DNA from 4 places in the Rhodoferax sp. WC2427 genome. Region 1 is predicted to be linked to each of the others. Evidence: predicted binding sites of a transcription regulator. Region 1 holds the regulator's gene; each other region holds the start of a gene.

Region 1 (4,839 bases):
CCCGTCTGACCCCCACAAGGAGTGATTAGCAATGAAACGTCGTGAGTTTTCCCTGACCTCTGCCAGCGTTCTGGCGGGCTCGGCCCTGGTTCTGTCCCCTGTCGGTAGCGCCCACGCGCAGGGCAAGCCGCCTGTGGCTGGCACCGATTACCTGGTGCTGGACAAACCCGTGCCCACCGAAGCCCCGGCGGGCAAGGTCGAGGTGATCGAGTTCTTCTGGTACGCCTGCCCGCATTGCTTTGCCTTTGAGCCCGCGCTGACCGCCTGGCTCAAGAAGCTGCCCAAGAATGTGGCTTTCCGCCGCGTGCCGGTGGTGTTCCAGGACAGTTTCGTGCCGCCGCAGAAGCTGTACTACACGCTGGAGGCCATGGGCCAGTTGGAGGCGGTGCACGAAAAGGTGTTCAACGCCATCCATGTCGAGCGCCAAAAGCTGGACAAGGACAACCTGGTGATCGAATGGGCCGCCAAGCAGGGCCTGGACAAAGCCAAGTTTGTGGAAACCTACAACTCGTTCTCGGTGGCCACCAAGGTGCGCAAGGCCGCGCAACTGCAAGAGGCCTACAAAGTCGCCGGTGTGCCCGCCATGGGTGTGGCCGGACGCTTCTACACCGACGGCACGCAAGCCCAGTCGATGGAGCGTGGCCTGACGGTGGTGGATTACCTGGTGTCGCAGCAAAAAACCTGACCGGTCGCCCGCGTACCGCACCTATGAGCCCGCTTTTGCGGGCTTTTTTCTGGGCTACCCGAATCGACCGGTACAATCATCTGCAAGATTCGTGCCTCTATGAAAAACGCCTACCACACCTTCCTACTCTTGTTGCTGTGCACTTGTGCGGGCAGCGCTGCCTGGGCTGAAAAAGCCGACCGCCTCAAGCCCATGAACGTCGAGTCCGATGCCATGCGCTACGACGACCTGAAGCAAACCAACGTGTTTACGGGGCGCGTGGTCATGACCAAGGGGACTATCGTCATCCGTGGAGCCCGTGTAGATGTGCGCCAGGACGCCGAGGGCAACCAGTTTGGCGTGGTCACCGCCGAGCCCGGCAAGCTGGCCTACTTCAAGCAAAAGCGCGACGGCGTCGACGAATACATCGAGGGCGAAGGCGAAACCATCGAATACAGCAGCAAGCTCGACAACGTGCGTTTCATCAAGCGCGCCGTGATGCGCCGCCTGCTGGGCAGCAAGGTCAATGACGAAGTGACCGGTGGTGTCATCGTCTACGACAACACCACCGATGTCTTCACGGTGGACAACGGCACGCCCGCGAACAACCCCGGTGGCCAGAACGGTCGGGTCCGCGCCATGTTGACTCCCAAGGTGGTGGCCCCGGTGGCCTCTGCGCCAGCGGGCTCCGCCAGCCCCGCGCTGCGACCCAGCACCACGTTGGAGGGCGCGCAAAAGTGAAGGCCGTGGCAGAGGTTGTAGACAGTCGCCTGGAGGCCCGCCATTTGCAAAAGGCCTATGGCAGCCGCAAGGTCGTGAAGGACGTGACCCTGGCGGTCAAAAAAGGCGAAGTGGTGGGCCTGCTCGGCCCCAATGGCGCGGGCAAGACCACCTCGTTCTACATGATCGTGGGCCTGGTACGGGCCGATGGCGGCAGTATCTCCATCGACGGCCAGCCGGTCGAGCACATGCCAATCCACCGTCGGTCGCGCCTCGGCCTGAGCTATTTGCCGCAAGAGGCCTCGATTTTTCGCAAGCTCACGGTGGAAGAAAACGTGCGTGCCGTGCTGGAGTTGCAGCATGGCGAGGACGGTAAATCGCTGACCAAGGAGGCGATCGAACAGCGCCTGACCGCCTTGCTCGAAGACCTGCGGGTGGAACACCTGCGCCAGTCCAGCGCCCTGGCCCTGTCGGGTGGCGAGCGCCGCCGGGTGGAGATCGCCCGCGCCTTGGCCACCCAGCCGCGTTTCATCCTGCTCGACGAGCCGTTTGCCGGTATCGACCCGATTGCGGTGATCGAGATCCAGCGCATCATCGGCTTCTTGAAGTCGCGCGGCATCGGCGTGCTGATCACCGACCACAACGTGCGCGAGACCCTGGGTATTTGCGACCACGCCTACATCATCAGCGACGGCCATGTGCTGGCCGAAGGTACGCCGTCCGAGATCGTGGACAACGCCGATGTGCGTCGGGTCTACCTCGGCGAGCACTTCCGCATGTGATTGCACGATGAAGCAAGGCCTTTCCCTACGCGTTTCCCAGCACCTGGCGCTCACGCCCCAGTTGCAGCAGTCCATCCGCCTGTTGCAGCTCTCCACCCTGGAGCTGAGCCAGGAAGTGGACCAGATGCTGGACGACAACCCGTTTCTGGAACGCAACCTGGACGACGCACCCCGCGAAGAGTTTGGCCTGGCCCAGGCCGACACGCCCGTGAGCGCAGGCGACCGCGAAACCGAATCTGCTCCTACTTCTGTAGCTGAATACACAAGCGAGACCAGCACCGAGGGCTCAAATGACTCAGAGTCGCCGCTGACCGGTGGGGACGACACCAGCTGGGATGGCGACGGCACCTCCGAGATGAAGCCCGACGACAGCGAGTGGGGCGGCGACGCACCCGCCCGCCAGAACAACCTGGGCGAAGACGGCGAGGCCGATGCCACCGAGCTGGCCCGCAACCAGGAATCGCTGACCAGCTTTTTGCACCGCCAGGCACTGGCGCTGCGCCTGGGTGAGGTAGACCAGGCGGCGCTGCGCTTCCTGATCGAGTCCCTGAACGACGACGGCTACCTCGAAGACGACCTGGCCAGCCTGGCCCAGGGCCTGGCGGGCGACGACCTGGAGGCCCAGGAAGAGCTGGTGCACCGCTTCACCGTCGCCTTGGGCCTGCTGCAAAGCCTGGAGCCCGCTGGCGTGGGTGCGACCCATCTGGGCGAATGCCTGGTGTTGCAGCTCAAGGCGTTGCAATCCACCATGGGCAACGACCCGGTGCGCAAGATCGCACTGCGCATCTGCCGCCAGCCCATGGACCTGCTGGCCCGGCGCGACGTGAAGCGCCTGGCCCAGCTCTGCCACGCCACCGATGCCGACATCAAACTGGCCATTGCGCTGATCGCCCGGCTGGAGCCCAAGCCTGGCCGCCGCTTTGTGGATGTGGAGCGCAACATCGTGGTGCCCGACGTGATCGTGGCCAAAGTGGGGCGGGGTGCCAACGCCAAGTTCCGGGTGGTGCTGAACCCCGAGGTCATGCCGCGCCTGCGCGTGCACGACATCTACGCCAACGCCCTGCGCCAGCACAAGGGTGGCGGCAAGGACTCTTCGAACAACGCCGCCCTGCAGCAGCGCTTGCAGGAAGCCCGTTGGTTCATCAAGAACATCCAGCAGCGCTTCGACACCATCTTGCGGGTCAGTAACGCCATCGTGGAGCGGCAAAAAAGCTTCTTCAGCCACGGCGCGCTGGCCATGCGCCCCTTGGTGCTGCGCGAGATTGCCGACGAACTGGGCCTGCACGAGTCCACCATCAGCCGCGTCACCACGGCCAAGTACATGGCTACGCCCTACGGCACCTTCGAGCTGAAATACTTCTTCGGCTCATCCCTGGGCACCGAGACGGGCGGCAATGCCTCCAGCACGGCGGTGCGCGCGCTCATCAAGCAGTTCGTTGCCTCCGAAGACCTGAAAAAGCCGCTCAGCGACAGCCAACTGTCGGATATGCTGAAAGAGCAGGGCATCGAATGCGCCCGCCGCACGGTAGCCAAGTACCGCGAAGCCTTGCGGATCGCGCCGACGAATCTGCGCAAGGCGCTGTAGCGGACTCCTGACCAGTCCCTGCGTGTGCGGGTCCTGCCCGGGGGACTGGCAGGCCAAGATGCCCCTATGGGATACTCCACGCCTCCCAGCGGACCCGCTCCGCGCCCCACTTTGGCACCGACTCCATGAACCAACTCCAATTATTTTTACCCTGCGCCGCTGGCGTGGAAGAGCTGCTGGCCGAAGAGGTGCACGCGATTACCGGGCTGCAGGGCGAGGATTTGCGCTCGCACCGGGGCGGGGTGCTGGTGCGCTCGTCGTGGCGCGATGCGATGCGGCTCAATTTGCACAGCCGCCTGGCGCAGCGGGTGCTGATCGAGCTGTCCAGCACGCCCTACCGCAACGAGCAAGACCTGTACGAGGCCGCGAGCAACGTGGCCTGGGAGATCTGGTTTACGCCCAAGCAGAGCTTCAAGATCGAAGTCACCGCGCAACACAGCCCGCTGACCTCGCTGAACTTCGCCGCCCTGAAGGTGAAAGACGCGGTGGCCGACCGTTTCCGCTTCAAGACTGGCGTGCGCCCCGATGTGAACGTGCAGTGGCCCGACGCGCGCATCTACCTGCACCTGACCACCGAGCACGCCACCATCTACATCGACACGTCGGGTGACGCGCTGTTCAAGCGCGGCTGGCGTGAAGACAAGGGCGATGCTCCGCTGAAGGAAACCCTGGCCGCCGCCATGATTGCCGCCAGCGGCTGGGACGGCACCACGCCCTTCTACGACCCCTGCTGCGGCAGCGGCACCATCGCCATCGAGGCTGCGCAGATTGCCTGCAACATCGCCCCGGGCAGCCTGCGCCGCTTTGGCTTCGAGAAGCTGCTGCCGTTCCAGCCCCATGTGTGGTCGGCCATCCAGGACCAGGCCGCCGAGGCCGAGCACGAGCCGCAGGCCCCCATTTTTGGCAGCGATGTGGCTTTCCGGATGGTCGATTTCGCCACCCGCAATGCCGAGCGCGCCGGGGTCACGGGCGTGGTCGAGTTCCGCGGTGGCGATGCCTTGCAGCGCATGCCGCCCGCGCCCTCGGGCGTGATGCTGCTGAACCCGCCCTACGGCGAACGGATCGAGGTGGCCGGTGTGGCCGGTCGC
Region 2 (4,839 bases), 1.2 Mb from region 1:
AGGGCCTGGGTGGTCGGGTGGCGCATTTGCACCACCACATTGATGCCGTTGTCGGCCACCGGGGCGGTGACGGTCAGGCCGTCGAGCGGGTCGCCCACGCGGAACGGGCCGGGGATGGGCAGCGCGCGGGCGGCGCGGTTTTCGTCCTCCAGCGTGGCATCGAGCAGGCCCAGCACCCGCGCCACGATGGCGGTGACGTTGTCGCGGCTGCCCGCCTTGAGGGCCGCCTGCACCAAGGTTTCGGCCGCAGTGGTGGCGTCATCCCCCTGGGCCAGCAGCGCCATCTGCGCGTCGTCGAGCACGCCGTGCACGCCGTCGGTGAGCAGCACAAACACGTCGCCCACCTGCAGGTCGCCCTGGAAATAGTCCACCACCAGCCGGTCGTCCACCCCCACCGAGCGCAGCAGCTGGTGGCGCAGGTCGGGGTGGTCGGGCACGTGGTCGTGGGTCAGCTGCGTACATTGGCCGCCGCGCAGCAGGTAGGCGCGCGAGTCGCCCACATGGGCCACCGTGTACGACTGGCCGCGCAGCACCACGGCGGTCAGCGTGGTCAGGCCCAGGGCCGGTTTGCGGCGGCGGTTGATGCCCGCCAGCCAGGCGTTTTGCGCACCGATGATGCGGTCCAGCGCCACCGTGGTGTCCCAGGTCTCGGGCGTGGAGTAGTAGTCGCGCACCAGGCTGGTCACCGTGGTCTGCGCGGCCTCCTTGCCCATGCCGCCGGTACTTACGCCATCGGCCAGCGCCACGATGCAGCCCATGTCCACCTGGCCCGCCTCGGGCAGCATGGCGGCGCAAAAGTCTTCGTTGACGGGCTTGGTGCCCGCCAGAGACGTGAAACCGATGTCAAGTTGGAATGCCATGTAGTGCCGTGTCCCGTGTGATGTGTCGTGTTTGCGCAAGGCTATCGGCGTGCAGTGCTAGGCGTGGGTCGCAGCCCAGGCACATGCCTGGGCAAGGACCGCAACGACGCAATGTGCGTCGAGAGCAAGTGCAAACCGGCAGATCATGCGGGACACGGCACTCAGCCCATCAGCATCTGCATGCTGGTTTCATACTGGTTGGACAGCTGCTCGTACACGTCCAGCAGCTCTTCGCTGGCCTGCGCCAGGCGCTCCAGGCCCGCGGGGCGCTGCAGCTCGGCGCTACCGGCCTGCAATTGCTGCCAACCCAGTGCGGCAGCCTCCAGCAGGCGGCGGATCTCGGGCGTGCCCAACGGGACTTGCTGCAGGTAGGTTTGCGCTTCGCCAAAGGCCGCTTGCGCCTCGGCCATGGCGGCCACGCCCGGGGGCCCCAGCAGCGCGCACTTGGCAAAGCGCTGGCACAGCATGCGCTGGCGGCCTGCGGTGTTGAGGATGTGCAGCGGGGGAGCACCACCCGAGGTCTCCAGCGCGGCGGTCAGGCGCTCGGCTTCTTGCAGCAACTGCTCGGCCAGCATATCGATGGCCTGGGTGCTGGCCGCCAGGGCCGGGGCCTGCAGGGCCTGTTTCAGGCGGGCCCAGGTCTGCCCTGCCCGCTCCACCAGGTCGCCAAAGGTGGCTTGCGACAGGCTTTTGCCCAGCAGCGCCAGGTTGGTATCGACGCGCTGGATCGACTCTTGCAGCAGCGTGCCGAGCCGCTGTGGAGGGCACCCGGCCAGCTGCAGCAGATACAGCTTGACCAGCCGCTGCGACAGCATGCGCAGCTGCCCGGCGCGGTTAACGCCGTCGGCAAACAGGGCCGAATGGACGATGCTTTGCGACACCTGGCCCAGGCGCTGGTTGGTGTGCATGGAGGCGGTGCGCAGGATGCGGAAGGCATCGTCGTCCGACAAATGCCGGGCGCGCATCAGGATGCCTTTGGCGCGGTCCACCACCTTACGCTCTTCAAAGCGGGTGGTGGCGTCCTGCAGCGCCTGGCGCAGGCCGCGCTCGTGCTGGAAGCGGGCCTGGGCCAGGTGCACCAGCGCACGCAGGCGCTGCGGGGCGTAGCCGTCGACGACGTAGGCGTGCACGCCGCTGGCCACGCCACTCTGGATGTGCTCGGCATCGGCGTCCGTGGTGATCAGTAGCACGGCGCAGGGGGCGGCGTCGGCCAGGGTCTGCATGAGTTTGAAGAAGGCCGCATCCGGACGGGCCAGCTCGCACAGCAGCACATCTGGTGCATGCCGAACCACGCCGTGCACCAACTTATGGCGTTCCGTGACCTCGCCCAACAGGTCTAGGCTGGCGGCCTGCAGGTGGGCGGCCTGCACCGCGCCAGCCCCCAGCTTCGCCCCGAAAAACAACACAGATGTCATGCAAATCAACCACTTAGAGAGGAATTAGGAGCCCTTGCTACGGCACGAGAGGCCCATTGGGGGCCATGCCAAAAGGCGGCCAATCATATGGCACAAGTTTTGCGTAGTTCACGGCGGGCGTAACGAAGCGCCCACCCGCAGCCAACGCGCCGCGGAGCCCGCACACAACGCCGTGTGCCTGCATGTGTTTTCCACGGATGTGCTTTTCAGCATGTCTGGTCCGATGCCCTCCGGCTTCGGCAAGTTCGTATTTTTCTCTCTTATTTTTTTATGCCACAGCGGCGGGGTCGGTTCTGGAGTTTTTCCGGGTCTGGCATACAGCTTGCGCTGGGCCCCCCCGTCTAGCACTGCAACTTCAACCGCGTTTCTGGAGTACCTTCGATGAAAAAATCCAAATTGGTGATGGTGGGTAACGGCATGGCCGGTGTGCGCACGATTGAAGAGCTGCTCAAGGTCGCCCCCGACCTGTACGACATCACGGTCTTCGGCGCCGAGCCGCACCCCAACTACAACCGCATCCTGCTGTCGCCGGTGCTGGCCGGTGAGCAGACGCTGGACGAGATCGTGCTGAATTCGTGGGAGTGGTACAGCGACAACCACATCACCCTGCACGCCGGCAAAAAGGTCACCGAGGTGGACCGCGTGAACCGCGTGGTGCGGGCGGTAGCCCCCGACGGCAGCGTGGTCGAGGCCGAATACGACCGCCTGCTGATGTGCACCGGCTCCAACCCCTTCATCCTGCCCATCCCCGGCAAGGACCTGAAGGGCGTGGTCGCCTACCGCGACATCGCCGATACCAACGAGATGATCGACACCGCCACCAAGTACAAGAACGCGGTGGTAATTGGCGGCGGCCTGCTGGGCCTGGAGGCGGCCAACGGCCTGATGCTGCGCGGCATGACCGTAACCGTGGTGCACGTCAACGAATGGCTGATGGAGCGCCAGCTCGACAAGGTGGCGGGCAAGCTGCTGCAAAAGTCGCTGGAAGACCGGGGTCTGCAGTTCCGCCTGGGCGCGCAGACCCAGGAGCTGGTGGGCGGCGCCGATGGACGCGTCACCGCCATCCGCTTCAAGGACGGCTCTGAGGTGGCCACCGACCTGGTGGTGATGGCCGTGGGCATCCGCCCCAACACCGACCTGGCCGCCAAGATGCGCCTGCACATCGACCGCGGCATTGTGGTCACCGACACCATGCAGACCATCACCGATGGCCGCATCTACTCGGTAGGCGAATGCGCAGCGCACCGCGGCATCGCCTACGGCCTGGTGGCCCCGCTGTTCGAGCAGGCCAAGGTGGCGGCCAACCACCTGGCCGAGTTCGGCATTGGCCGCTACATGGGCTCGCTGACCTCTACCAAGCTGAAAGTCACCGGCATCGATTTGTTCAGCGCGGGCAACTTCACCGGTGGCGAAGGCACGGAAGAAATCGTCATGAGCGACCCGTTTGGCGGCGTCTACAAAAAGCTGGTGCTCAAGGACGACAAGCTCATCGGCGCCTGCCTGTACGGCGACACGGTGGACGGCAGCTACTACTTCAAGCTGCTGCGCGATGGCCGCAGCATCGGCGAGGTGCGCGACAAGCTGATGTTTGGCGAATCCAACATCGGCGACACCGGCCACGAAGGCCACAGCAAGGCCGCCAGCATGCCCGACAGCGCCGAAGTCTGCGGCTGCAACGGGGTCAACAAGGGCACCATCTGCAAGGCCATCAAGGAAAAAGGCCTGTTCACCCTGGAAGAAGTGAAAAAGCACACCAAGGCCAGCGCCTCCTGCGGCTCGTGCACCGGCCTGGTCGAGCAGATTTTGATGTTCACCGCGGGCGGCGACTACTCGGCCACGCCCAAGACCAAGGCGATCTGCGCCTGCACCGAGCAGGGCCACCAGGCGGTGCGCGATGCGATTGTTCAGAGCAAATTCCTCACCGTCGATGCGGTGTTCAAGGGCATGGGCTGGAAGACCCCGAATGGCTGCGCGAGCTGCCGTCCGGCCATCAACTACTACCTGATTTCCAGCTGGCCCAAGGAAGCCAAAGACGATCCGCAAAGCCGCTTCATCAACGAACGCAGCCACGCGAATATCCAGAAAGACGGCACCTACTCGGTGATCCCGCGCATGTGGGGCGGCCACACCACCCCCGACGACCTGCGCCGCATCGCCGATGTGGCCGACAAGTACGCCATTCCCACCGTCAAGGTCACCGGCGGCCAGCGCATCGACATGCTGGGCGTGAAGAAGGAAGACCTGCAAAACGTCTGGAATGACCTGGGCATGCCCTCCGGCCTGGCCTACGCCAAGGCGCTGCGCACAGTCAAGACCTGCGTGGGCAGCGAGTGGTGCCGCTTTGGCACGCAGGACTCGACCCAGCTGGGCAAGGACCTGGAGCATGCGCTGTGGGCCATGTACGCGCCGCACAAGGTCAAACTGGCCGTCAGCGGCTGCCCGCGCAACTGCGCAGAGTCGGGCATCAAAGACGTGGGCATCATCGGGGTGGATTCGGGCTGGGAAATCTATGTCGGCGGCAATGGCGGCATCAAGACCGAAGTGGCCCATTTCCTGGTGAAGGT
Region 3 (4,839 bases), 490 kb from region 1:
TCAGGAGCCGCACCTGGGCCGGTTTGCCCTGCACCTCGGCGGGCAAGGGGATTTCAGAGGTGCGGTAGACACCGGCAATGGAGACCAGCTCGGCGTCCAGGCAGGTGCTGAAGATGCGGGCATCTTCATTGCCCTTGGCACCGGCAATGGCGCGGCCCCGCAGCGGGGCATACACGTGGATGCTGCCGTCGGCCAGTACCTCGGCACCGTTGCTGACCATGGCCAGCACCACCAGGTCGCTGCCGCGGGCGTAGACCTGCTGGCCCGAGCGCAAGGGCTTGTCGATGACCAGCGCACCGCTGGGCACCACCACGGCGGGTTCGGGCGCAGGGGCGGCAACGGGGGGCGCAGCGGGGGGCAGGGGTGCCGCGTTGGTGATGTCGGGGGCATCCACCAGCCCGGCCTGCACAGCCGCCTGCCGTTGCTCTGCGTTGCCGCCGTGCACGGCAATCGGCTGCATGCGGTAGCTGCGCAACAGCTCGATCAGTAGTTTGAAATGGATGGAGTCGGTGCTGTCGGCCACCGGCACCAGGTTGATGACGACCGGGTCCTGGTCGAAAAAATCGGGGGTGTCGCCAAAGCGGGTTTCCATCTCCTGGGCCAGGGCGGCCAGGTCGGCGGTTTTCAGCACCACCGCAATCAGGGGCAGCGTGGCACTTTTCAGGTCAAAGCAGGCCCGGGTGGGCCCGGCGGTTACAGGCGGCATGGATGGAGGGGGAAGGTCGACAAAGGCGCGATTTTACCGCTGCCCGTGCCCCCGGCCTTCGCTCCGGCAAGGGGCAGTTACGCGCCATGCGGCTGGGTGGCTAGCCCGCATGGCGCTTTGGGCACTAGAAGTGGTAGTCGGCGCGGACCATGGGCGTTTTGGCCGTGGTTCCGGTGATGGTGCCGGGGTTGCCAAACTTGTTGCGCCAGTACTGGTAGCCCACGCCGATGCGCAGGGTCTTGGGGCTGGCACCCAGCGCCGGGCTCAGATCGTAGAAAACCGTGCCATCGATATTGGTTTCGGCAGAGGTGGGTCCACCAAATTCGTTCTTTCCCTTGGATGCGATGTAGTTCATGTAGCCTTCAAACGCCAGTCCGGTGCCACCGATAGGCACACCCCAGGCCAGGTTCAGCATGGGGTGGGTGTCGTAGGTGTAGCGGCTGGTGATGGACTTGGGCATGTTGCTTTCTCGTAGCAGCAGCAGGCTGACGTTCAAGTACCCCGGCACGTCCATCATCAGCGTAGGGCCCACTACAAACATGCGTTTTTTGGACGCGTAGCCGGTGTCGTTCTTGGTGTTCCAGTCGAACCCGGCTGTCAGGCCCAGGCCGCGCACCGGGCCCATGGCAAAGCTTTTGCCGCTGACCTTGCCCAGGTCCAGCGTGTGGCGGTAGACCAGATAGGCCTCCTGGGCGCTGCTGTCGTCCGCGTCGGATTGCAGCAAGTCCAGGTTCAGGAAGTTGGTGCCGTACTTGTAGCCGCTGACGTGGGTGATGTTGATGATGTTCTTGGACAGGTCTTTGCTGTTGAACGGCTCACGGAAGCTGGTGCCGTAGCGGTAGCCGATGGAGGTGTCGCTCCAGTCGGCGGCTTGCGCCAGCGTGCCGGTGGTCAAAGCTGCTGCAGCTGCCAAAAGAACCGCGCCTGTGCGTGTGGTTTTCATTGTGTATCCCTGGTGGTTAAGTGAACTGAATGTCCACTTCCACAGTGCAAACACCATGCCAACAAATATTTACATATTTTTCAAAATTTATAGCTGCTCACGCCGATCCCATCGGCGTGAGCGGCCTGAAAGGCTTGTAACCGTGCCCAGGTGCACCATCCCAACGCAACAGGGCAGGATGGCTTCCACCATCCTGCCCTGTTGCAGTGCAGCAAAACGGCTTTTTCTAGGCCGCAGCCACCCGTTGCGCCAGGTGCGCCAGGGCTTCTTCCACCTGGTCCACCAGGATCAGGCACAGGTCGCCCGGTTGCAGGCGCGCCAGGGCGTGGTCGATGGCGATGAATTCGCCGTAGATTTCGTCCACCGAGCGGGTGCGCTGGGCGTTGGCCAGGCCTTCGCGCAGCAGCTTGACCACTTCGCCGTCGGCACGGCCACGTTGGCAGGCATCTTCGAACAGGATCACGTCGTCAAACGCGTCGCCCAAAATCACGGTCTGTTCGCGGATGTCTTCATCGCGCCGGTCGCCCGCGCCGCTGATCACCACCGAGCGCCGCTTGGCGGGCATGGCTTCCACGGCGGACACCAGGGCGCGCATGGCATCCGGGTTGTGGCCGTAGTCGGCAATCACCGTGGCACCCTTGTAGTCCATCACGTTGAAGCGGCCCGGGGCGTTGTCGGCATCGTTGGAGAAGCTCGACAGGCCGCGGCGGATGGTCTCCCAGTTCATGCCCACGCCCCAGGCGGCGGCCACCGCGGCCATGGCGTTGTCCACCTGGAAGGAAATGGTGCCTGCACGGGTCAGCGGCACATCGCGCAGGGCAATCTGCTCGCGCCACGAGCCCACAGCCGCCACGATATGGTCGCCATCCACATACACCGTGCGCCGCCCCTGGGCGCGGTGGGTGGCCATCACCGGGTGGTGGCGGTCGGCGGTGAAGTAGATGACGTTGCCGGGGCAGGCCGTGGCCATGGCGGCGACGATGGGGTCGGCGGCATTCAGCACGGCGTAGCCAGTGGCGGGCACGTTTTGCACGATCACGCGCTTGAGCACCGCCAGGTCTTCCACGGTGGTGATGTAGTTCAGGCCCAGGTGGTCGCCCGCGCCGATGTTGGTTACCACGGCCACCTGGCAGCGGTCAAAGCCCAGGCCTTCGCGCAGCATGCCGCCGCGGGCGGTTTCAAACACGGCGGCGTCCACATCGGGGTGCATCAGCACATTGCGGGCGCTTTTGGGGCCTGAGCAGTCGCCGCTGTCGATCTGGCGGCCATTGACGTACACGCCGTCGGTGTTGGTCATGCCCACGCGCAGGCCGCTGCTGGTGAACAGGTGGGCAATCAGGCGGGCAGTGGTGGTCTTGCCGTTGGTGCCGGTGACGGCCACTACCGGGATGCGGCCATCGTCGCCTGCGGCGTACAGGTTGCTGACCATGGCCTCGCCCACATTGCGGCCCTTGCCGAACGAGGGCGAGATGTGCATGCGCAGGCCGGGCGCGGCGTTGACTTCCACAATGCCGCCGTGCTGGTCTTCCAGCGGCTTGAGCATGCTTTCGCAGACCACGTCGACGCCGCAGATGTGCAGACCGATCATCTGGGCGGCGGCCACGGCCTGGGCGGCGACGGCGGGGTGCACGTCGTCGGTGACGTCGGTGGCGGTGCCGCCGGTGCTCAGGTTGGCGTTGTTGCGCAGGATGACGCGGCGGCCTTTGTCCGGCACGGACGCGGGCTCCAGGTCTTGCAGCGCCAACCGGGCGATGGCGATGTCGTCAAAGCGGATCTTGGTCAGTGACGTGGCATGGCCTTCGCCGCGTTTGGGGTCGGAGTTGACGATGTTGACCAGCTCGCGCACCGTGTGCACGCCGTCGCCCAGCACCTGGGGTGGGTCGCGGCGGGCGGCGGCCACCAGTTTGTTGCCCACCACCAGCAGGCGGAAGTCGCTGCCGGGCAAGAATTTCTCCACCATCACTTCGCCGATCTCGGCGGCCGCCGCGAAGGCGACATCCAGGTGCGCACGGTCCACGATGTTGACCGTCACGCCCTTGCCCTGGTTGCCGTCTTGCGGCTTCACCACCACGGGCAGGCCGATTTCCAGCGCCACTTGCCAGGCTTCTTCCAGCGTTTCCACCGGGCGGCCCAGCGGCACGGGCACACCGGCGGCGTGCAGCAGCTTCTTGGTGAGGTCTTTGTCCTGGGCGATGGCCTCAGACACGGCGCTGGTCAAATCGAACTCTGCCGCCTGGATGCGGCGCTGGCGTGAGCCCCAGCCAAACTGCACCATGCTGCCCTTGGTCAGGCGGCGGTAGGGAATGCCCCGGGCCACGGCGGCATCGACGATGGCCCCGGTGCTGGGGCCCATGCGCTCGTCTTCGTCGGTTTCGCGCAGCTGGGCGATGGCGGCATCTTTGTCGAATGCGGTGTGGTCCAGTGCAGCCTGGATCAGCGCCTGGGCCAGTTCCAGCGCCTGGCGGCCTACGGCTTCTTCGCTGTATTCCACCACCACCTGGTAGATACCGGTTTGCTCGGTGGCCGCGGTGCGGCTGAAAGTGACCGGGCAGCCCGCCTGGGCCTGCAGCGCCAGCGTGGCGGCTTCCAGCACATGGGCCAGCGACACCGAACCGTGTTCGCGGTTGGGGCGCAGTGGCCCGATGGCCGGAAACAGGGCGCGCAGGGCGACCTCGAAGCCCGGGAGCTGGGCGATGGCTTGCTCGGATTCTGCGCAGGCCACCACGGCTTCCACGGCGGTGTGGCGGCTCCAGAGATTGGGGCCGCGCAGGGCCCGGATGCGTGAGACTTCCATCAGTCGGTCTTTCTATCTTCTTGTTCGCTGCGGGGGGCGGCAGGGGGCAGGGTGGGGCGCACCGGGGGTGTGGGGCGGGCGGTGGGCAGGTCCAGCTCGAAGGTCTTGAGCCCGGCCACGATCAGGTCGGGCGAAATATCCATCGCCCAGGCGGCGGCAATCGAGGCCAGGATGGGCTCCAGCTGGGCCGGGGTGGTCCAGTTGGCGGTGAGCCGCTCCAGGTTGACCAGTGGCACTTCGGCGCTGCCGGTGGCCAGCATGATGTGGCCCTTGTGGATGATGACTGCTCTGCCTTCAGTAGCACGGTGTGCAATGGTGGCGGGCAGTAGCGGGTCAATACCATACAAAATGGCAGAGCCGTCACAGAGCTCGGCCATGGCGGCCACGCGCTCGTCC
Region 4 (4,839 bases), 1.5 Mb from region 1:
GTCGTCACTGTACTTGGCCGCCACGCTCGAGTAGGACGGGCCAACCACTTTTTCCGCAGTGGAGTGGCAACTGAAACAGCCATTGTTCTTGGCCAACTCCATCGCCGACTTGGTATCCGCCTGGCTCAAAGGCTGTGCCGCCTGGACGGCGCCCCAGACCATCAATAGTGGGATTGCGAGGATTTTCATACAACAATTCAATCAAGGTTAAACCGGGTTCTGGCCAGGCCCATGGGGTCTGGCCAGAACCGCTGGGCAGAGTTACTTGGGTAGCTTGAAGGTCCAGACCGAACCGCCTTGTTCCAGGAAGTTGACCTTCTTGGCCACTTCACCGCCCCACAGCGGTACGGCACCGCCCCAGCCCGACACCACGCTCACGTACTGGTCGTTGCCGTCTTTCCAGGTGATCGGAGGAGCCACCACGCCCGAGCCGGTCTGGAACTGCCACAGCACCTTGCCGGTCCGCGCATCGGCGGCCTTGAGGTAGCCTTCGGGCGTGCCCCAGAACACCAGGTCACCCGCCGTCGTCAACACACCGCCCCACAGCGGCGCGCTGTTTTTCACTTCCCAGGCCACCGTACCGGTCTTGGGATCGATGGCGCGCAACGAGCCAATATGGTCCTCAAATAATGGCTTGATCGTGAAGCCAGCCCCCAGGTACGCGCCACCCTTCTTGTAGCTGATGGGCTCGTTCCAGATCTCCATGCCCCACTCGTTGGTGGGTACATAGAACAGCTTGGTTTTCGGGCTGTAGGCCATGGGCATCTGGTTCTTGCCGCCCAGGAAGCCCGGCGCTGCAAATACCGAAGCACCCTTCTTGCCATCGCCACCTTCTGCCGACGGGTCCCCGGGGCGGTTGGCGGGATCGAAATTGGGCCGGCCGGTCTTCAGGTCGATACTGGTGGCCCAGGTGGTCTTCTTCACGAAGGGGAAGGCATTGAGCAGTGTCCCGGCGGTCGCATCGATCACATAGAAGAAGCCATTGCGGTCGGCCTTGCCGCCCACGCGTTTGCCATCCATGTCAAAGGTGACGAACTCGTTGACGCCGTCAAAATCCCAGGCATCGTTAGGGGTGCCCTGGTAGTGCCAGACGATCTTGCCGGTCTTCACATCAATGGCCACGGTGGACGCGGAATACAGGTTGTCGCCCTTGCGCACATGGCTATTCCAGGGGCCAGGGTTGCCGGTGCCGAAGTAGGCCAGGCCCGTCTTCGCGTCGTAGGTGCCGCCCAGCCAGGTGGCAGCGCCGCCCGTCTTCCAGGTCTCGCCGGGCCAGGAGGCATTGGTGGTGCCAGTGATGCCGTTGTCCTTGCCGTTCAAGGTGCCCATATGGCCTTCGACCGTAGGGCGGCTCCAGACGATCTTGCCGGTCTTGGGGTCGCGGGCTTCCACGCGGCCCACCACACCAAACTCACCACCGGACACGCCAGTCAACAGCAGCCCTTCGGCAATCAGCGGTGCGGCGGTGTAGCTATAGCCTGCAGAATAGTCGTCGATCTTTTCGCGCCACACCACCTTGCCGGTGTTCTGGTCCAGCGCCACCAGTTGCGCGTCCAGTGTGCCGAAGATGACCAGGTTGTCAAACAGCGCAGCGCCGCGGTTCACCACATCGCAGCAGGGCATGATGCCTTCGGGCAAACGGTGCTCGTACTTCCACAGCTTCTCGCCGGTCTTCACGTCGATCGCAAAAATGCGCGAGTACGAGGCCGTGACAAACATCTTGCCCTTGTAGACCAGAGGCTGCGATTCCTGGCCACGTTGCTTCTCACCCCCAAAGGACATGGACCACACGGGTGCCAGGTTCTTGACGTTGCCGGTGTTGATGGTCGTCAAGGGCGAGAAGCGTTGGCCCTGGGTGCCGATGCCCCAGCTCAGCACGGACTCCGGGTGCGTAGCGTCGCCCGCAATCATCGCGTCCGTGACCTGTGCCGACAGCTGCGTGCCTGCCGCCGCCATGAGTATGCCGAGAAGTTTTCTTTTCACAATCGTGTCTCCTGTTTATTTGCTGGCGCGAAACACTGCCTCAGTGGGGGCAGTGACATCGGTTCCCGCTTTGCAGACCGCAAAGCCATCAACCGCATGGCATTTGCGCAATATGTATGCCAGTGGTTGGGTGTGGATTTACGGACGCAGATGCGGGGAAATGGCGGGCCGATGGCGCCATGTGTTCAATGCGGGTTCAGTCGGTCTGCTGCACCCTGCAACACTGTTCCAATATGAGCCAATGGACCGGATGACCGCACTCAGGCCGGCAACAGTGTGACGCCTGGCGTTGCCTGCCAGACGCCTTTTTTATCCACTACCAGTACGTCGACATTCCAGACCTTGGCCAGTTGCAGGGACTGCTTGAAACCCGCCACAAACATCACCTTGGTCAAGGCATCGGCCAACACGCAACTCGGTGCCAGCACCGCCACGCAAGACAGGCCAGCGGGTGAATAACCGGTGGCAGGGTCGAAGATGTGGTGGTGTTGGAAGTCGGGGCTGAAGCTGCACTGGTTGTCTGCCGATGTCGCCACGCAGCGGCCATCCATGGCCACACGGGCCAGCACCCCCCGCGCATCGCGGGGATCGGCCACGCCCAACGTCCAGCCGCGGTGGGGCACTGGCGTTCCCAGAGCGGCCCATTCCCCGGTATCGATCAGGGCATGCCGGATGCCCAACGCCTGCAGGCGTGCCACTACCAAGTCGGCCGCGAAGCCCTGGGCAATGCCATTGAGGGTGATGCCCATTCCCTTGCGCCCCAGCGTGATGGCATCTTGCGAGATATCCAGCAACTTCCAGTTGGCCAAGTTCTGCGCCTGCCGCACCTCGTCCGGTGTCGGCAGCCGACTCTGTTGGCTGGCGGTTTGGAAGGCCGTCCACAGCGGCTGCACCGTCACATCGAATGCGCCATGGCTGCGGGCCGAGACTGTCTGGGCCACCTGCAATATCCTGACCAAATCAGGGTGTGGATGGTGCAGGCGGCCCGTGCGGTTGAGCTGGCAGATCGCGCTGTCGCTCCGGTACAAACTCATCTGGTCTTCCACGTGCCGGATGGTGTCCCGCGCTGCATCCAGTGCCTGCTCGGCCAGAGCTGCGTCCGAATGGCCCACACGGATCGCCATGGTGGTTCCCAAGCCTGTCAACGTACGTTCTCGCCACAGCAGGCCGTCCTGCTGCCGCGCATGGGACAGGCCCATACCGCTCAGACCGATCGCTGCCTGGACAAAAGTGCGGCGCTTCATGGTGTGTCTCCTGTGGCGGCAGGCTGGAGCCGGGAATGGGGAAGTGCCATGATGGGAATCACCGGCTGGCTGGTGGCCTTGCGCTTGCGGTTGAAAACGGGCACACAGAGCTCTTCGCTCTCGTAGACCACCACACAGTCCATGCACTGGAAGCACTCGCCGTAGTCGACCTTTCCGGCCTTGTCGATGGCCTGGTAGGCGCAGTCGCTGCGGCAGCGCTGGCAGGGCTGGCCGCACTCCACCCGCCGCTGGATCCAGTCAAACCGGCGCAACCGACCCAGCACCGACATGCCTGCGCCTAAGGGACAGAGGTAGCGACAAAAGCCTTTGTAGAAAAAGACACTCAAGCCGACGGTAAGCAGCGCCCACACCACAAACGGCCAGGCGCGTACGAAGTTCAATGTAATGCTGGTCTTGAAGGGCTCGACCTCCACCAGCCTGTCGCTCCAGGTCACCGACACGCAGGCCGCCAACAGGATGCCAGCCAGGATGAAATACTTGACCTTTTTCAACCGGGCGTCCCACTGCGTCGAGACGCGCACCTGCCGAATGCCAAGCCGCTGGCTGAGCTTGCTGACCAGTTCCTGCAAGGCACCGAACGGGCACAACCAGCCGCAGAATGTGCCCCGGCCCCACACAAAGAAGGTCACCGCCGTGAACGCCCACAGCAGCACCGTCATCGGGTCGTACAGAAAGAACACCAAACTCTGCCGGGCCAGCACGGCCTGGATCAGCGCCACAAAGTTCACCACCGACAACTGCCCCTGGGCATACCACCCGATAAAGAGCAGGGTGAACAGCAAATAGCCGGTGCGAAAGAGATCCAACCGGCGCTGGCTGGCACCCAACCACGCGGGTTCGCGCAAAGCCCACGCCAGCACGCCCAGGCCCAGGAGCAAGACGCCCAGCTCGGGCCAGCGCCCGGTCCAGCTGCTGCGCCAGGTCTTGGCGTCGGTTGCCGCGGCCTCGACATACCGGCCCGGCAACTGGGCGCTGAAGGCGAGTGCCTTGCGCACCACCTCGGGATAGATCTGGCCCTTGCTGCGCGTGACCAGCAAGGCAAAGTCCAGCGGCGCGGCAGGGTCCAGGCCTGCCGGAGCGATCACCCGGAAGACGTTGACTTGCGCGTCCGCCAATGGCTCTGGCAACTTCAGGCGGACGTCCAGGTCCAGGTCGCGCATTTCCAGCGGCAAACCCTGCTGGCCCAGGGTCAGACGGTCGGGCACGGTGCCGCGCATGAAGTTCTCGCCCAGTACCGGATAGCGGCCTGTGCCCACCACCAGCAAGGCATGGTCGCCCGGCTCCAGGCGCTTTTGCAAGTACGCCCAGTCCGCAGGACTGAGCAGGTTGCGCCCCACCGACGGCACGTCCAGGTAGGCAAAGTACAGCTCCTGCAAGCTCTGCTCCGGTGCGGCCAGGGCCTCGGGGTCCAGCCCTTCGCCCACCGTCCCCTGGAAGGCCTTTTCGACATCGCTGTTGCGAAAGATATGCCGGGTGAGCAGCCCGGCCCGCAGCAGGCCGTCCCAGTCCATGGCGGTGAAAACATCGGGGCGGATGCGGGCAATCAGCTCGGGGTCCTTGCCTGCGCCATAGCCCATTTTGGCCCGCGCCA

What was found. Region 1 encodes sigma-54, which starts transcription at its own class of promoters, with help from an activator protein. Its sites were predicted from a motif close to TGGCANGNAANCTGCTTT; they were not measured.
Region 2: a site for sigma-54 is predicted at 2,364-2,381, ahead of nirB (nitrite reductase large subunit NirB). Genes of this name have one in related genera too.
Region 3: a site for sigma-54 is predicted at 1,693-1,710, ahead of AB3G31_RS17795 (outer envelope protein). Genes of this name have one in related genera too.
Region 4: a site for sigma-54 is predicted at 2,088-2,105, ahead of AB3G31_RS04845 (PQQ-dependent methanol/ethanol family dehydrogenase). Genes of this name have one in related genera too.

What each region holds. Positions count from the first base shown of each region.
Region 1 is NZ_CP162006.1:4,320,072-4,324,910, reverse strand. Features, by position in the region: gene AB3G31_RS20140 (thiol:disulfide interchange protein DsbA/DsbL) at 32-685, shown strand; gene lptA (lipopolysaccharide transport periplasmic protein LptA) at 785-1,405, shown strand; gene lptB (LPS export ABC transporter ATP-binding protein) at 1,411-2,166, shown strand; gene AB3G31_RS20125 (RNA polymerase factor sigma-54) at 2,174-3,751, shown strand; gene AB3G31_RS20120 (class I SAM-dependent RNA methyltransferase) at 3,877-4,839, shown strand, end outside.
Region 2 is NZ_CP162006.1:3,082,922-3,087,760, forward strand. Features, by position in the region: gene AB3G31_RS14515 (protein kinase) at 1-860, opposite strand, end outside; gene AB3G31_RS14520 (ANTAR domain-containing protein) at 1,022-2,275, opposite strand; gene nirB (nitrite reductase large subunit NirB) at 2,657-4,839, shown strand, end outside.
Region 3 is NZ_CP162006.1:3,825,431-3,830,269, reverse strand. Features, by position in the region: gene minC (septum site-determining protein MinC) at 1-706, opposite strand, end outside; gene AB3G31_RS17795 (outer envelope protein) at 831-1,649, opposite strand; gene cphA (cyanophycin synthetase) at 1,876-4,443, opposite strand; gene cphA (cyanophycin synthetase) at 4,443-4,839, opposite strand, start outside.
Region 4 is NZ_CP162006.1:995,639-1,000,477, reverse strand. Features, by position in the region: gene AB3G31_RS04850 (c-type cytochrome) at 1-189, opposite strand, end outside; gene AB3G31_RS04845 (PQQ-dependent methanol/ethanol family dehydrogenase) at 262-1,956, opposite strand; gene AB3G31_RS04840 (FAD:protein FMN transferase) at 2,244-3,227, opposite strand; gene AB3G31_RS04835 (4Fe-4S binding protein) at 3,224-4,839, opposite strand, start outside.